3 regions of the Microcystis aeruginosa FD4 genome follow, and region 1 is predicted to be linked to each of the others. Evidence: riboswitches for the same ligand, from Rfam matches in the RefSeq annotation. Region 1 holds a riboswitch; each other region holds the start of a gene.
The links. A riboswitch is a leader RNA that binds a small molecule or an ion and turns the genes downstream of it on or off. The one in region 1 is predicted to bind cobalamin.
Positions count from the first base shown of each region.

Region 1 (5,994 bases):
ATTATAGACGAGGGTTCCCTCTTTGCTGCCGATATAGCGTTGGGTGTCGGTGTGCAGTCCGTTATAACGTCCGTATTCCGTGGCGTGAATAGTGGCAATCAAGGGTATTTTAAAGAGATGTTTCATGGCGATGGCTGCATCTCCTACTAACCAATCGTGGGCATGAACAAGGTCAAATTTTCCGTATTCGGCGATTAGTTTGCCGCCCTGTTGCCCCATGCTGTTATTCATGTTGACCACCCAATGGAAAAAGTCATTGCCGGGGGGTACGGGGACGCGGTGGATGTGAATACCTTCCACCAGTTCGTAACTGGGGGCCTGACCGAATTCGATCGTGATTAAATGGACTTCATGACCGAGTTTGACGATTTCGGGATAGAGTTCGGCGACATGACGGGCGATACCGCCCACTAATCGCGGTGGAAATTCCCACGCTAACACTAAAATCCTCATTTTTCCCTAACCTCGACCTGATTTAAGCTGGTAAGTAATCATTGCATCCCCATGGTATCTATTTTGGCTCTGGTTTCTTCCTCTAATTGCCACTCTCCCCGCGCCAGTCTTGAGAGGATCTCTTGTCGCCACTTGTTTAATTGTTCCCGAAAAGCGGCCGTTTGTAGATCGTTGCGCCAGAAAATTAGGGCCGATTCGCCAGTTTGCGGATAATAATTTTTCCGCTCTCCAGCGATGCGGAAGCCAAAATGCTCGTAGAGTGCGATCGCTGAATGGTTCGATCCCCTCACCTCTAGCGTAGCCCTTTCCAGTTGTCTTTGTACAGCCTTCTCAAGCAGTTTGTAGAGAAGCAGTTTTCCTAATCCTTGTCTTTGATAGTCGGGATAAATTGCCAGAAGGGTAATATGCGCTTCTTCGAGAATTGCCCAAAAACAAGCCAATCCGATGATGGTTTCCGGATTGCTGGGTAGGGAGAGAATTAATAATTCACTGTTGGGGTTGTTTAATTCCCGTTCATAACCAGATAGGGTCCAAATACCGCCGAGACTGGTGCGATCGAGGGCTACCATGGCGGCAAGATGTGGGGATTTTGGGGTTTTAATCTGGATTTTTGGCATTTATCGGGGTTCTGTCGCAAATTTTTTTTTCAGAGCTGAGAAACTTGTGTTAAGCTAACTTTTAGCCGGCGATTCCGAAGAGGGATTCTACAAATTTTTTCTGCTCTAACCCCTGCCTTTTTCTAACTCCCTCTACTTGACCTTTATTAATTATCGTCTGGATGAGTTCGGGTTGTTCGATTCGGGGTTTCCATTATACTACAGGAAGCTTTCCCTTTTTGCGACAGAACCCCTTTTCTTATCCCGAACTGAGGATGTCAAAACACCCTTATTGTGTTATCATTAGGTTCAAGTCGGTTTTGATGGGGAGCAGCCATCAAACGCAAGGGGGAAAGTGCAGTGCGAATCTGCCGCTGTCCCGCAGCTGTAAGGAGAGGCGCAACTCTCTGAGTCAGAATGCCCGCCGATTAGTAAACCCGTTACATAAACATCTGCGAGGTAAAGATGATGAAGACTTCAAGCTTTTGCAATTTTCTGCGAGATGCTGCGCAATCAGCTGTTCGTTGGAATATTAAGGTTGTAGCGTTCTGAGTTGACGATTTGAGTTGAACGCGAGGTTGAGATTTAGCAAAGCTACCTGAGAAGGTGGCTAGTGTTTGCGCTGGTAATTACAGATGACACCTTCGCTATCCCTAACTATGGTCTGCTTCCCTACCGGGGGCGTTGTCAGATCAGAATAGGAAAGATGCAATGCAATCCTTGCTATCAAAGTAATTTGAGTTCCCAGCTGATTCGGATCATCTTTCAATTTGACAACGCCCTGCTTCCCTACCGGGAGACAGTCGCTTTTACCTGTTTTTCACAGAATTTGGAACGCTACAGCTATGACTATTCAAACTACAACATTGGGGTATCCCCGCATTGGTAAAAATCGTGAGGTTAAAAAGGCATTAGAAGCCTTCTGGAGCGGTAAATCTGATACAGAAACCTTGCTACAAACGGTTCGAGAGGTGGAATTTGCGAACTGGAAAACACAACTCGAAGCTGGGATCGATCGTATTGGAATCGGTGACACGACGCTTTATGACCATGTTTTGGATTGGAGTGTTCGTTTGGGGCTAATACCCGATCGCTTTCGTCATCTATCGGGACTCGACCAATATTTTGCAATGGCACGCGGCAAAGATGGCATTCCAGCGCTGGAGATGACCAAATGGTTTGATACCAACTATCACTATTTGGTACCCGAAATTGCGGCGGATGTAGAGCCAGAGGCAAACTTCGCAGATTTTTTAGCAACGGTGCAGCGATCGCAAGCCCTCCTGGGTGAGCAAGCCGTGGCGATCATCCTCAGTCCTGTCACCCTATTGGGTTTAAGCCGTTTAGAAGGTGATCTGGCAACACATCTCGAAAAACTATTGCCGCTTTATAGTGATTTGTTCGCTCAACTCAAAGCACTGGGCATCACAGAAGTGCAGTTACATGAACCGATTCTCGTCACCAGCAGTGCAGCGGATCTGAGAGAAGCGATTGCAACTACCTACAGCCAGCTTGCCGAAATGGGTGTACCGATTCACCTCGTCACCTATTTTGATGATCTGGGAGTGACTTATCCCTGGGTGATGGAAATGCCCGTTGCTGGCATCAGTTTAGACTTCACCCGTGGACGCAACTTAGAGTTATTGCAACAGCACGGATTCCCAGCAGATAAACAATTGGGAGTGGGGATTGTGGATGCGCGAAATATCTGGAAAGTTCGCCCTGAATCAGTGTTATCAACACTAGAAACCCTTCACAGCATTACGCCAAATATTCGGTTGCATCCCTCATCATCCCTGCAATTTGTTCCCTATGATGCAATGCGCGAAACGAAATTGCCGGAACCCCTGCGAAATGTGTTGAGTTTCGCGGAACAGAAACTAGAAGAGGTTGTGATTCTGGCACAGACATTGGCGGTCGATGATCCGGGAGATCGATTAGCAGTAGTGCAAACGCAGTGGCAAACCTTTGAGCAGTTCAGCCCTGTAAATCCTGGTACGCAGGCTGCGCTCAAAAATTTGACGACGAATGACTTTCAGCGATCGCTCTCCTATTCTCTACGCTTAGACAAACAGATTCCCTTACCTGCTCTCCCTACCACCACGATTGGTTCCTTTCCCCAAACCTCCGAAGTACGGCAGCTACGGGTGAAATATAAGCGAGGAGAACTGACAGAAGCAGAATATCAGACAGCGATCGACGCTGCGATTGCTGAGTGCATCAAACTTCAGGAAGACATCGGCATTGATGTGCTGGTGCATGGCGAATTTGAGCGCACGGATATGGTGGAATATTTTGGTCAGCAACTGGCTGGGTTTGCCTTTACCGAACAGGGTTGGGTGCAAAGCTATGGCAGTCGCTATGTACGTCCCCCGATTATTTATAGTGATGTAGCGCGTCCTCAACCTATGACTGTGCGAGAGTTTCAGGTGGCGCAGGCATTGACTGAAAAACCTGTAAAAGGAATGCTCACAGGTCCTATCACCATCCTCAACTGGTCATTTCCGCGTAGTGATATTTCTCGTCAGGAACAGGCATTCCAGATTGCGCTGGCGTTACGCGAGGAAGTTGCCGATTTAGAAGCCGCAGGCGCACAGGTGATCCAAGTGGATGAACCCGCTTTACGGGAAGGCTTACCGCTGAAACTGGAACGCTGGAATCAGTACCTATCTTGGGCGGTAGATGCGTTTCGACTGGCAACGGCGATCGCTCAACCCCATACGCAAGTTCACACCCACATGTGCTATTGCGAGTTTGGCGACATCATCAAAGACATTGAGCGTCTGGATGCCGATGTGATTTCGATCGAAAACAGCCGCAGTAACAATCGCACCTTACAAGAGGTCACGGAGGCAGGCTATTCCCATCAAATTGGCAATGGCGTGTATGACATTCACAGTCCAGTAGTGCCAACGACTGAACAACTGGTGCAGCAATTGCAAGCAGGCATCCTGAATTTACCGTTGAGACAAATCTGGGTAAATCCAGACTGCGGATTAAAAACACGCCGCTGGGAGGAAGTGATTCCATCGCTGAAAAACATGGTAGAGGCAACTCATCGGTTACGTCAGGAAATATCACCTAAACCATAACGACAACTAGGTAGGGAGGCACAATTATTTGTGGGATGGGTTAGCGCTCTTCGTAACCCATGTGTGGGTTGGGTTTCATACTTCAATCCAACCTACGTTCATCTTATATTTAATTCCACCCACCTACTTACCATTGCACCATCTGAAACACAACTGTAATCAAAACAAACAGGAAAACCAATCATGTATAAGTTCAAAACCCTCTGGCAAGCGACCCTGACGGCGACATTCACGTTCACTCTTGCGAGCGGTAACGCATTGGGTGGGACGTTTTCTGGCTTCGCCTTCGACCCAGGTAAAATCGATTCAGGAATTCCTGGATTTGTTGGACCTGACGGTTTAGGTGTCATTTCACCGAATAACACCGTTAATCCGATTTTTAAAGGATGGGCAACAGGATTTACTAATTATTTACCCGCTCCTGGTGTTTTACCCCAATGGCAAACCCCAGAAAGAACATTAGGACAAGTGACAGGGACTTTTGATGGTATTGCCTCTTTAGGAGAATTAACGGCTCAACAAATCACGGACGGAGTATCCCCGGGGCAAATTACCTTAACCTTTGATTCTGCAATTATTGATGGCGATGGCGCAGATTTTGCTGTCTTTGAAAATGGATTTGGCTTCGATGAAACGGGCAGTTTATTTGCAGAATTAGCTTATGTAGAAGTTTCTACTAATGGGATAGATTTTGTTCGCTTTCCTAGGGTTTCTTTAACCCAAGATTCTATTGCCCCTGAAGGACGAATTGATCCCACACCGGTTGATAATTTGGCAGGAAAGCACGTTAATAATGGCGTAGTTTTTGCAGGTAATTCCTTTGTGCGGAGTTCTTGGGGAACACCTTTCGATTTAAGCGTTTTAAAAGATCTTCCCCTGGTTCAATCTGGCGTTGTTAATCTTAATAGCATTAACTTTGTTCGCATTGTTGATATTCCGGGTAATGGCACATTTTTAGATTCAGAAAACCGACCCATTTATGACCCTTGGCAAACCCCTATTCCCGGATCTGGCGGCTTTGATCTGGAGGCAGTGGGTGTCATTCATTCTCAGTCGGTTCCTGAACCCACCAGTATAGTGGCGATCGCTCTTGCTGGTGTACTGGGGGCTAGTCTCCGTCGGTCTGTCAATCGTGCAAAATCGTCAAGGTAGGTATGATGCGACCACACGATAGTCTCTGGCAAGGTTATTTTGGCTACTGGCAAAATCTGTTCATTCGGGAAAATCTGTTACCTCTGGGACACGCTGCCTGGCAGGGGTTTATCACTCAAGGGCGGGGCATGGTGGTATGCGATGTGACGCTCGTCGAGGATGAATCTGTGGATTGGAACAGTGACATCGTGGACTATACAGTTCGGTTTGTTTCCCTGTCCAGTGTTTCAGCCTATTTACAGACTTTCAGCCTAGAGGCAACTTTAATTGAACGGCTAATTGATACGGTTCAATCCTACAACCCTGCCCAGTCAATCCTGTTGTTAATTAATGAAAACGGACGGGCAGATATTAATCTATTGCAAAACCTCAAAGTTTCTCCAATGAATTGTTACCAACAGGTGCAACGGCGTTGGGTAGAGTTCCAACTTGATCAAGCCCCCGGAGATTTGTATGAACAAAGACTCTGATTTGATGGACTGGCAGCAAGAATTTATTGCCACGAATTTGTTGGCGATCGGTTATAACGCCTGGACAGGTTACTTAGGCGGTGAGCGGGGTGCGATCATTTGCAGCACCAATTCTCCAGCGGTTGGCGTTGCGGGGGAATCGTTCCGCACCTACTTTGTTCGGCGATCGCGTCTCGCTGCTTTCTTGAATGCCTGGTTAGCGGCTCCCGATACGGTGATTCTGCGCCACCA
Region 1 covers NZ_CP046973.1:2,972,129-2,978,122, reverse strand. Annotated here, with positions in the region: gene GQR42_RS15085 (glycosyltransferase family 4 protein) at 1-453, opposite strand, end outside; gene rimI (ribosomal protein S18-alanine N-acetyltransferase) at 492-1,070, opposite strand; cobalamin riboswitch at 1,348-1,492, shown strand; gene metE (5-methyltetrahydropteroyltriglutamate--homocysteine S-methyltransferase) at 1,895-4,141, shown strand; gene GQR42_RS15070 (PEP-CTERM sorting domain-containing protein) at 4,325-5,293, shown strand; gene GQR42_RS15065 (hypothetical protein) at 5,296-5,763, shown strand; gene GQR42_RS15060 (hypothetical protein) at 5,747-5,994, shown strand, end outside.

Region 2 (5,994 bases), 340 kb from region 1:
ATCGCCAAAACGGGAGCTTTTCCTTCATCATAAATTGTTCCCGTCGCAAACGCCCAAGAGGTATCCTGTGCTTCTAAATTATTAAGAGTTTCTTGGACTTTCTGATAGGAGGATGAATTTACAAAATCTGGACCGAGAAATTCTTCTAAATCTGTCAATAAGCGATCTTTTTCTTGGTCACTCTCTTTGCTAATTTCGCTATGGACAGGATTGCTGATTAAAACAAAGAAATTTTCATCCGAAGTTAATCCTGTTGCCTGAAAACCTGTACTGCCATCGTTGAAAAATTGATCAACTCGATACCCTAAATCTCCATAAGACAAACTACCGTTAAAGTCAATATCGTCTCCTTTATCCCAATTCTGATACGCTGTATCCCTTGCGAAAATCTCAAAATTAGCATTGCCTCCATAATTAACAGGGGTATCTCCTAATACTGTGATTTCAACTTCTTTACTGGTTTCTCTTGGGGCAAAGGTTAATGTCCCTGTAATGGGTCGGTAATCTATTCTGTCGTTCCCCGTTACACCATCTACTGCCGTTCCTACGAGGGTAAAATAGTTAACAGTAACTTCTACATCAACCGCTTCTGAGAGAATCACAGGGAATTTAAGGGTTGCCGTTTGATTACTTCCTTCTGCTACAGCAACATAAGCATCTTGTATATTTAACCCCGGTGCAATGGTTTCAACCGTATAATTCCATGCTGTTCCTTCATCATTAGTTGCTACAATGATCTCTAACTGATCAGAATCCCCTTCAGGAATTTGAACCGTTCCCGTCTTGCTTCCTCCAACAAATCCTGTTTCTAAGATATTCCTTCCTTCATAACGAATAATGAAGTTATCAGGAATCGTATTCGTTGCACTAGGATATCCGGCATAAGCACCATTAAGGGTCGTAGCAGGAAGAATCTCAATGGAAGGTAAAGTTATATTACCTTTTTGCCAATCTTGTGCCAAGTTAAGGGCAGTAATCGTCACAAAACTGTCTCCAAAGGCAAGTCTCATCTTGTCAATAAATTCTGGACTGGTAGCGAATTCCTGAAGAGAGTAAGATACGCTTTCCAGAGATTGGGAGAGAATTTGGCTAAACCTAAGAGATTGGTTCATTGTGTTGTTCCCAAACAAAAAATGGGGAGCATCTCACCTTTGTAACCCCTAAATCAGGTGTTTATACCATTTTTCAAAAGTAATGACAGAGATGGTTATGCCTGGTGCATCTCAATTTTGTCGAAATATCCAGATGACATTTTGGGCGCACGCGGTGCGCCCCTACCATTGGCGAAATAATATTATTGTAGGGGCGAATTGCATTCGCCCTCTTTGAACAACTTCTGCTGCTCACCTTAAGTGAGAGAAAATCACCAATAGGATACCATTTTCTTTATTCGCGTCACAACGAATGCAGGCTTGGCAAGCATTCGAGCGTGGATGTCTGTCATGGATTTAGAAATTTGGTATTATGTCAAGCTATTTTGAAAGCCTTGCTAGAAACCAGTTTTATGGATAAGTATAATTACTCACTTGCATAAATGAGATGCTCCCAAAGGGAAAAAAATGTCAATACGTTGAGTCTATAGGCAATGTTAGAAACTGTAACAAAAAAGAAAGAAATTTTTAACAATCACAGTAGTTAGGGCTTGCTGAAAAAAGCTGAAATGCTTGTGGTGCTTAAGATAATTGGGTAATTACTACGGCGGATTCAGGCTCAGTCTGGTACATCTTCTAAAAGGAGTTGTCTGTGCCAGATGGATAGAGGAATCGGCGTATAGCTGATTTTAATCTAGCAACGCCAAAACTCAAACTGTGGTATAATCCTTAAACTTGTCTTTGGGAAAGTCCAGTGCAATTCTGGTACTGTGCCGCAGCTGTAATCAAGTAAAAAGTAAAAAGAGTACATCTTCCCTTTTTCCTTGCGAGTCAGAATGCCAATTACAAGCTTTTGATCGGTAGTATAGACAACTAATTTTCTAACTACTTCTCTGCGTCGCATGGAGAACAAACAACGGTGAATTGGTTAGTTAAGGCAAATGCTTGTCCAGGTTTATTTTATGGAACTGCTGCCCAGGATGGGTTTTTAATTCGTCTCCGCACCCCCGGTGGATGGCTCAATTCTCCACAGGGAAAAGCGATCGCCACTTGGCTCGAACAATGGCAGAGTACAATACAAGTTACCAATCGGGCAAATCTGCAAATTCGCGGACTGCAAAAATCCCCCAGTTTAGAAGAATTTCAAACCCTGCAAAAATTAGGGTTAGCTGCCCATAATCCCAGTATCGATCATCTGCGTAACATCATGTCTAGTCCCACTGCCGGAATTGACTGCCAAGAATTGATCGATACTCGTCCATTAGTCCAAGAATTAGATAATTTTATCCAAAATTATCCATCAATTGCCCAACTAAGTCCTAAATTTAGTATCGGGATCGATGGCGGTGGTGCAGTGGGAATTGGCACCGGTTCAACTATGGCCTGGCAACACCGCTATAACGAGATTCATCTGTCAGCAATTGCCCTCAAGAATCCGACAAATTTAACTTCTATTGTTTGCTTTCGATTAGCACTCGCAGGAGATAAACAATTATACGACACGGACTTATTAATTGAGCCAGAAAACTGTTTAGCTGTGGTCAAAGCTTTAGTAACGGTTTATCTCGATTATGTTCAACAAACCCCTAATATCAAGGGGAAAAAACCGCGGATGAAACACCTGCTCAAAGATTGGGGATTGGCCAAATATCTCGAACAAGTTAACTCTCAATTACAGCGGACTTCTACTGGAATAATACAACGGCAAGAATACCAGCAAGCTGCCCATTCCACTCAACCCTATTTTCATCTGGGAATTCATCCTCAAAAGCAACCCGGATTGTCTTATATTGGCCTATCATTAAGATTAGGACAATTGACGGCTAATCAACTATGGGGATTAGCGGCACTATCAGAAACTTTTGGCAGTGGTCAGTTACGATTAACCCCTTGGCAGACTGTTATATTACCCGATATTCCCGATGAAAAAGTGTCAGAATTGTTGCCAAAACTGGCATCACTAGGATTATCCGCTTCTCCCGGATGGGATGCGGGGATAGTTGCCTGTAGCGGTAAACCGGGTTGTGCAGCAGCGGCCACTGCAACTCAAATTCATGCTTCTCTCCTAGCAGATTATTTGAAAGAACGCTTAACCTGCAATTCTCCTGTTAATATTCATTTGACAGGTTGTGCTAAATCCTGCGCTCAACCAAGTCCAGCCGAAATTACCCTTTTAGGAACTACTATCGAGCAAAATGGCCAAATACTGGAAGCTTATCAAGTCTATCTGGGTGATAGTCAAAAATTCTTAGAAACACCCATATTTGAGGGAGAATTTACCAATATTCTCCCGCTCATAGCCCAAATTTTAAGCTCCCAAAAATCGAAAAATTTAGATGAATAGAATGGAATACATTAAGAATGGTGAGGAAATTTACCGCAAATCTTTTGCTATTATTCGGGCTGAAACTAACTGGAAAAATCTCCCCGATGATTTAGCTCATGTGGCGGTTCGTCTAATTCATTCCTGCGGGATGACAGACATAACAGAAGATTTAGAAGCATCACCGGACGCGGTTAAAATCGGACGAAATGCCCTCGCTGGGGGTGCAGCAATTCTCTGTGATTCTCAAATGGTCGCTAATGGCATTACCAAAGCCCGTTTACCTAAAAATAATCCGATTATTTGTACCCTCAATCACCCAGAAGTGAGCGAGTTAGCACGGCAAATTAATAATACCCGCTCCGCTGCCGCTTTAGAACTTTGGCGACCTCATTTAGCTGGAGCGGTGGTAGCTATTGGTAATGCACCGACAGCACTTTTTCGCATACTAGAATTGCTCGATCAAAATGTAGATAAACCAGCTTTGATTTTAGGGTTTCCCGTCGGATTTGTAGGAGCGGCAGAGTCGAAAACAGAATTAGCAACTAATAGTCGTGGCGTGCCATTTATTACCCTGCACGGACGTAGGGGAGGCAGCGCAATCGCAGCAGCAGCAGTCAATGCTTTAGCAAAAGAGAACGAATTATGAATAAATTAGGCAAACTTTATGGATTAGGAATCGGGCCTGGTGATCCCGAATTGTTGACGCTAAAAGCACACCGGATTCTCACAACTGTTCCGGTAATTGCCTATCCTACCTTAGAAAGTGGCAAAGTTTTGGCAAGGGCAATTGTGGCGGATTTTATCCGTCCCGAGCAGATAGAAATTCCCATGCCTTTGCCTTTTAGTGTCGAGCGCAGTTCTCAACCTCATTATGATATTGCCGCGGAAAATATCGCCGAACAGTTAAACTTAGGTCGAGATGTGGCGGTTTTATGTGTGGGCGATCCGATGTTGTATGGCACATTTATGTATATCTTTAATCGCTTGTGCGATCGCTTTTCCATTGAAGTTGTGCCGGGGATTTCTTCAGTGATGGCAAGTGCAGCAATGCTGGGTGTACCTATCACTTATCGAAATGACGTATTTAGTATCATGCCGGCTACTTTAGAGGCGGAAATATTGCGGGATCGCCTAGCATTTATCGATGCAGCGGCGATTATTAAATTAGGCAGACATTTCGCTAAAGTTCGTGATATTCTCCAGGAATTAGGATTATTAGAACGCGCCCTCTACATCGAACGAGCAACCTTACCCAATCAGCAAATTATTCCGATTACCGAAATCGATCCAGAGGCTGTTACCTACTGGTCATTAATTCTGATTCCTAGTAAAACTAAACCCCAATAACTCTATAGACATAGTTAAATCTTCTATTCCCTACCTGACAGAACCTATAGGGTTTAGATGATATTATGAGAATGTCTTTTTCTCCTGAATCTATCCGCAATACTAGCGTCAGCGATCAAGCGACTAATAATGATGCTCTCGGATTTGAGCCTTATGTAATAGCGATCGCTGAATTTTTGTTGCACCAGCAGACACAACCACCCCTAATACCATTTTTCTTTATTCGTAGCAGGCATAACCGGGTGCATCTCCTGCTGGTGATTTTCTCTCACCTATAGGTGAGCAGCAGAAGTTGTTCAAAGAGGGCGAAGGCAATTCGCCCCTACAATCATATCATTGCGCCAATGGTAGGGGCGCACCGCGTGCGCCCAAAATGTCATCTAGATATTTCGACAAAATTGAGATGTACCAGGCATAACCATCTCTGTCATTACTTTTGAAAAATGGTATAACATAATAAAAATACCACCGTAGGCCGCATAAGCTCGTCCAAAATTAACGGGTTGTAAAGTGGGAACAATACCATATAAAGCTAATATAAATACTCCTAAAATAGCAAACCAAATACTTTTTTTCCCTCGTAACCAGAGCCAAAATAGGTAGCCGCCACCAATTTCACAAATTCCTGCTAGGATAAACAATAATAAAGACTGAAACATAACTATTTTCTTGGGTAAATTTTAAATTTTAAGTAGGTAGGCACAATTATTTGTAGGATGGGTTAGCGCACTTCGTAACATAATCGGGCGTTGGGTTTCATGCTTCAACCGTTCGGACCTCGGCGTGAGCTTTTGTCGAACGCTGATCTCACGGCCGAAGCCCAACCTACGTTCATCTTATATTTAATTCCACCCACCCACTTAACTTAAATGAATCCTTGCCGTGCTAATATCTGTCAGAAGACTGACAAATCCTAAAATTCAAACATTTTTGCTAACTTTAGGTAAAAACTTCATAGTAAATTTACTTTAATCTTTCTGACTACTCAATATCAATGGTATAATAAGCTGTTAATCGTTTAAAATGGGTATTCGTAACACGGGCTTCTAGCCTGTTACAAGTAGGATGCTTGTGTTACATAACTGTTTTAAATGAGAAAAAGCTTATAAAGCGTAAGAGAATTTTTAAATTATCTAAAAATTTTCATAATTGTTCTTATAATTCCTAGATTTTAAGATGAGAATAATCTTAATTGAAGACGAACCAGACTTAGGTAATGCTATTAAAAAA
Region 2 covers NZ_CP046973.1:2,636,857-2,642,850, reverse strand. Annotated here, with positions in the region: gene GQR42_RS13430 (Calx-beta domain-containing protein) at 1-1,112, opposite strand, end outside; cobalamin riboswitch at 1,813-1,953, shown strand; gene cobG (precorrin-3B synthase) at 2,011-3,435, shown strand; gene GQR42_RS13420 (precorrin-8X methylmutase) at 3,437-4,063, shown strand; gene cobI (precorrin-2 C(20)-methyltransferase) at 4,060-4,764, shown strand; gene GQR42_RS13410 (hypothetical protein) at 4,836-5,042, shown strand; gene GQR42_RS13405 (YnfA family protein) at 5,145-5,423, opposite strand; gene rppA (two-component system response regulator RppA) at 5,941-5,994, shown strand, end outside.
Region 2: another riboswitch for cobalamin. It lies ahead of cobG (precorrin-3B synthase); the one in region 1 lies ahead of metE (5-methyltetrahydropteroyltriglutamate--homocysteine S-methyltransferase).

Region 3 (5,994 bases), 690 kb from region 1:
GAAAACATCAAAGACAAAATTAACTGAACGGGATTAAAATCATGATTAATGTCATTTCTTGGATAATTTTGGGCTTTATTGCTGGTGCGATCGCAAAAGCTATTTATCCCGGGCGACAGGGGGGTGGTATTTTGGCCACGACTTTGCTAGGAATTATCGGGGCTTTTGTGGGGGGAACTCTGTTAAATTTGATTCAAACTGGCAGTTTTGCCCTAGCGGGTTCTACCTTAAGCATACCGGGCATTTTTGTCGCTATTATCGGTGCGATCGTGTTTATTTTCCTCTGGGGATTAGTCACGACTTCCCGTCCTGACTAATAGTCTTAACTCCTGTTTATTTGATTAATTCCACCCCATCTTTGCCGTCAATCTCTTGTAGATAAACTTTTACCTGTTCCTCGGCTGCGGTGGGTAGTTTTTTGCCTATAAAATCCGGGTGAATTGGTAATTCCCGATGACCACGATCAACTAACACTAATAAGCGGATTTTTTGCGGTCTGCCATACTCAATAATAGCATTGAAAGCGGCGCGGATCGTGCGACCTTTGTAGATAACATCATCAACTAAAATCACGGTTTTTCCCGTGACATCTAGGGGCATTTTGGTTTTAGCAGGAGTGCGGGTTTTAATGCGATCAAGATCGTCGCGATAGAAGGTAATATCGATCGCTCCCACGGGAACTTTTACCCCTTCTAAGCTCTCAATTTGACTAGCAATTAAATTAGCTAAAGGCACTCCTCGCGTGTAGATACCGATCAAAATCAAGTTATTTAAATCGCCACTTTTTTCGATAACTTCGGAAGCTAAACGGGTAATAGTGCGACGAATTTCGTCAGCCGAGAGAATTTCAATTAACTGTGAGGTCATAATTTTCCAAGACAAGAGGGGATAGGGGATAGGGAAATTTTTACTTCAATTTTCCTTTAAAACCATCTCTATCATTAAAGAATATAATTGTTTTCATCTACTTATTTTACCTCGATCGCTCATGAGTGATGAATTATTGCCAAAATCTGCCCTAGAATTAGCCCAACTGATTCGCACTAAACAAATCTCACCCCTAGAATTAACCCATTTATACCTCGACAGAATTGAAAAATTTGACAGTCAAATTGGTAGTTTTGTCCATGTCGCCCGGGAAAGCGCCCTAGCAACCGCCAGCATCCAAACGGAACAATTAAGTCAAATCACCGATACTGCCGAATTACCGCCTTTTTTTGGAGTTCCTACCGCCATTAAAGACTTAAATGCCGTCGCTGGAATGCCGGTTAGTTACGGAGTCGCCGCCTTACAGGGAAATATCGCCCAATACGACGAAGGAATCGTCACCAGAATGAAAATGGCGGGTTTTATCCTTCTGGGCAAAACTGCCACTTCCCAGTTAGGTTCCTTTCCCTACACCGAAAATCGGGGTTTTTTGCCGACTCGTAACCCCTTCAACCGCGATTATACCGCAGGAGGTTCCAGTGGCGGCGCGGCGGCGGCGGTAGCGGCGGGTTTCTGCCCGATTGCCCAGGGTTCCGATGGTGGCGGTTCCATTCGTACTCCGGCGGGTTGTTGCGGTTTGGTGGGGATAAAACCCAGTCGCGGGCGCGTTTCCTATGCCCCGGTGGGGGAATTTCAAAGTGGTATCGCCACTAACGGCACTCTTTCTAAGACGGTGGCAGATGGGGCCGCACTGCTTACCGTGATTTCGGGCTATACGACGGGCGATCCCTACTGGCTACCCGATCCCGCCTTTTCTTTCCTAGAAGCCACCAAAAGAGCCGTAAAACCCCTGAGAATCGCTTTTTCCACTTCCATATCCCCCTTCGGCGAAGCGGCTTCCGTCTATAAAGATGCTGTGATCGAGACGGCTAAAAATTTAGAGGACATGGGGCATCATTTAACGGAGTATTCCCCCGATTTACAGGCTTTAATCACTCCTTTTCGTCGAATTTGGCAAGCGGGGACGGCGGCGACGGGAATTCCCAAGGAGTTATTAAGTCCCCTTAACCAGTGGTTGTTAGAGAATTCTGGCAGCGCAGGGGAGTACCTGCAAGCGGTGCAGCAGATGCACATTATTTCGCGGCAAATTGTGGCGATATTTGATAATTTTGATGTCTTACTTTTGCCCATTTTCCTACATCAACCCCCCAGAATTGGTGAGTGGGAAAATTTACCACCGGAAGAAGCGGTTGATCGGATGATTGCTTGGATTGCCCCTTCTCCCATTGCTAATGCGAGTGGCCTACCCGCGATTGCTTTACCAACGGGAGTGGATAGTCAAGGTTTACCTGTGGCAATTCAGTTAGTGGGTAAACCTGCTGATGAAATCACTTTATTGGGATTAGCAACGCAGCTGGAAACTCAGATTTTTTCGCCTCTATTTTGACAGTAAATATTCTTGCCATTGTTCAAATATTTTCTGGCTCATGTTACCTGTTTGTGTCGCTAAAATTCCTAGCTTTTCCACAAGTGTTAGAATGATGGGCAATCCTAGTTGTAACTTTTCTATAGTTTTTCTTTGAGCGAAAACTTCTCTGGGAGTTCCTTCAATAATTAATTGTCCGTCATCAATGACAAAAATCCAATCAGCCCAGTGATAGACAAAATCTAAATCATGACTTGCTAGGATAATTGTTGTGCCGAGTTGATGAATTTGTTCGAGATATTCTCGTAATTTTTGACTATGACGCGCATCTAGATAAGCCGTGGGTTCATCTAATAAAAGCAAGGTGGGATTCATCACCATTACATCAGCAATTGAAACTTGTTTTTTTTGTCCCAAACTAAGATGATGCACTGGTTCATAAGCTAGGGGAGTTAAAGCAAATTTGTCTAGGGTTGCCCACACACGGTCGATAATTTCCGAGGTAGGTAAGTCTAAATTATTTAAACCATAGGAAATATCTTCTTCCACAGTGGCTGCGACTAACTGATGCTCAGGATTTTGAAAAACTAAGCCAATTTGCTGATGTAAATTTCCCAAAAAAGAGCGGTTATATTGAAAGGGTTTTCCTTGCCAATAAATTATACCTTGCTGGGGTTGATATAAACCACTAGCTAAAAGAAATAAGGTAGTTTTTCCACAACCGTTCTGTCCGATTAAAGCATACTTTTTTCCCACGGAAATTGTAAGATCAAAATTTTTAATAGCTCGACTGGAAAGACAAGGATAACTATAGGAAACATTTTGAAATTCCAATAAATTTTGAGTCATTTTAGTTGATAACTAAGTTAAGAATAATCAATAAACTGCAACCGAATAAAGCTTCAAATATGTATCTTCTTTGAGATTGATAAGAACGGGAACTAGACATTTTAAAACTTTCTTGAAATCCTCGCGCTTCTAAACTGATAGAAATCTGACGATAATTATTAAGAGTTCGCTGGAATAACTGCCCTCCCAAAATACCAATACTTTTCATTCCTCTTGACCAACTTTGATAACCACAACGGGAATTTTGTGCTGTCCAAATTTCTTGAGCAACTTCTAGTAAGCTAAAAATAAAACGGTACATCAATAATAATAAATCTGTCAATAAAATCGGACATCGCCATTGTCTGAAAACTTGTAAGATTTCAATAAAGGGAGTGGTTAAAATTAGAAAATATAGACAATTTGTCATCGCCCAAATTCTGGGGAATAAAAACCCAACTTGCTCCATACCTGTTTGGCTAATATAGAGATACAAATAACCTAAAGAAAATCCCAGACCTTGCCAAATATCCTGCTGAATTATTGATTTTTTATCCCACGGTACACCATTAATAATAAAAGCAGGTAAACTAATTAAAGAAAACCCCAAAGGTAAAGATAACAAGCGCAGATAAGTCCTTTGGGGAATCCCCGCATAGATAGTAATTGCTATAGTCAACCAAAAACCGACGAGTAACTGCACAGGCCAAGAGGAAATTAGCGAGATAATTAATAGAACTATCGTCAACAATAGCTTATGATTTGGAGGCAACCAACGCAGACGATTTTTGTAAGCAAGACTATCAATTAGATGGCTCATTTCTACTAATTGCTATTCTCCTCTGTGGAGGCAGATTGTTCTTTTTCAGTCCTTCCTTTATATAGTCCGATAACAAAACCAATCACCCCCGCCCCCAAGGCGGCTTGGGATGCAAAAAGTAAACTTTCTACCTCACCACTAGGCGGTTCAAAGAAAGGTCGAAACCATGATTTATACTCAGGATTAAGTGTAGTGATTGCGGTTTCTGCTTGGTCATCAGCCCCACTAAATTCGCCCCGCACAAAAACTAAGGGCAAAACTGCTAAAAGAATTACAGCCATAGCCAAAAGCCAATTATTTCTTAGAGAATATCGGTTCATAATTCAGCCTTACCCTTGTAATAATTTGATAGTCTCTAACTCTTTTTTTCCGTAAGACTCTAGCCAATTCCAGACCAATAATGTCAGTAATCCTTCGCTAATGGCTAGAGGAATTTGAGTCAGAGCAAAAATTCCCGCAAACTTGATAAAAGATGCCATAAACCCACCGTCAAGCGCAGGAAAGGCTAAGGCTAATTGGATAGAAGTGGTTATATAGGTGAACAAGTTTGCTAGGGCAGCGGCACAAAAAATAGCCACTCTTTGTTGTCCTGTTTTTAGAAGCAAATGATAGATACAATAGGCAACTAATGGTCCAATTATAGCCATAGAAAACATATTTGCCCCCAGAGTAGTTAACCCGCCATGAGCTAATAACAAAGCCTGAAATAATAACACTAAAGTTCCCAAAACAGTCATCGTCAAGGGACCGAACAAAATTGCTCCTAAACCTGTCCCCGTCGGATGAGAACAACTACCTGTAACCGAGGGAATTTTTAAGGCTGAGAGAACAAAAGTATAAGCGCCAGCTAGGGCAAGCAATAGCTTAAGTTCGGGATGTTCTTGAGTAATACGAGTTAAAGAACGTAAGCCAAAAATGAAAAAAGGAAGCGATATTATCCACCAAAAAGCTGCCCACTGTACAGGCAAAAACCCTTCGGCAATGTGCATAGCTGCCGCTGGATTGGCTGAATTAATTAATAGATGAACAGTTAGCACCGCTATAAGAATTAAGCGGCAATATTTCTGTATCTTCATTCCGTACCTCGCAGATTTGACTAGATTTGGTCGCACATTCCTCAGGCATTCTGACTAATAAGGATAATCCTTAATCACAGCTGCGGGACAGTGGCAGATTTGCACTGCGCTTTCCCTGACTACTCTAATCATTTTCTTTGGTTAGAGTCGAATGTTCAACCAACCTATCACGCTTAGGAACAAGAGAGAAAATTTCTACAGGAAATCTTAACTTTTGTGCTGTTAAGCATTATGAAGTTTTGTTATTACTAACTAACTAGCAAGACTTTCGGTAAATTGGGGAATGGAAGCGATAAGTTTACGGGTGTAATCGCTTTGGGGAGAGTTGATAATCTCGTTAGCTGTACCGATTTCCTCAATTTTACCTTTATTCATCACCATAATGCGATCACTCATAAATCTGACGACACTTAAATCGTGGGAAATAAAGATATAAGTGAGATTAAATTCCTGCTGTAATTCTTTGAGTAAATTTAAGACTCCCGCTTGTACGGAAACATCTAAAGCAGAGACAGATTCATCACAGATAATAAACTGAGGATTTAAGGCTAAAGCGCGAGCAATACACACCCTTTGTCGTTGTCCTCCTGATAATTGATGGGGATAGCGATCAAACCAATTAGGATCAAGTTTAACTCGTTCTAATAAATATTCTACTCGTTCCCGTCGCTTTTGGGAATTACCGCCGGTATGATGAATAACCAGCGGTTCTAAAATTGCTTTACCAATGGATAAACGGGGATTCAGGGAGTTGTAGGGATTCTGGAAAACTATCTGTAATTCCCGTCGCAGTAGTCTTAATTTTGGATCGCTGGGGTTTAATTTAGCGAGATTTTCTCCTCGGAAATAGATATTTCCAGAAGTGGCAGGAATTAAGCGCAGAATTGTCCTTGCTAAGGTAGATTTTCCGCAGCCCG
Region 3 covers NZ_CP046973.1:3,662,456-3,668,449, forward strand. Annotated here, with positions in the region: gene GQR42_RS18365 (CsbD family protein) at 1-27, shown strand, start outside; gene GQR42_RS18370 (GlsB/YeaQ/YmgE family stress response membrane protein) at 45-317, shown strand; gene pyrR (bifunctional pyr operon transcriptional regulator/uracil phosphoribosyltransferase PyrR) at 334-867, opposite strand; gene GQR42_RS18380 (amidase) at 989-2,374, shown strand; gene GQR42_RS18385 (energy-coupling factor ABC transporter ATP-binding protein) at 2,366-3,202, opposite strand; gene cbiQ (cobalt ECF transporter T component CbiQ) at 3,204-4,001, opposite strand; gene GQR42_RS18395 (energy-coupling factor ABC transporter substrate-binding protein) at 4,007-4,321, opposite strand; gene GQR42_RS18400 (energy-coupling factor ABC transporter permease) at 4,331-5,077, opposite strand; cobalamin riboswitch at 5,100-5,245, opposite strand; gene GQR42_RS18405 (ABC transporter ATP-binding protein) at 5,330-5,994, opposite strand, start outside.
Region 3: another riboswitch for cobalamin. It lies ahead of GQR42_RS18400 (energy-coupling factor ABC transporter permease); the one in region 1 lies ahead of metE (5-methyltetrahydropteroyltriglutamate--homocysteine S-methyltransferase).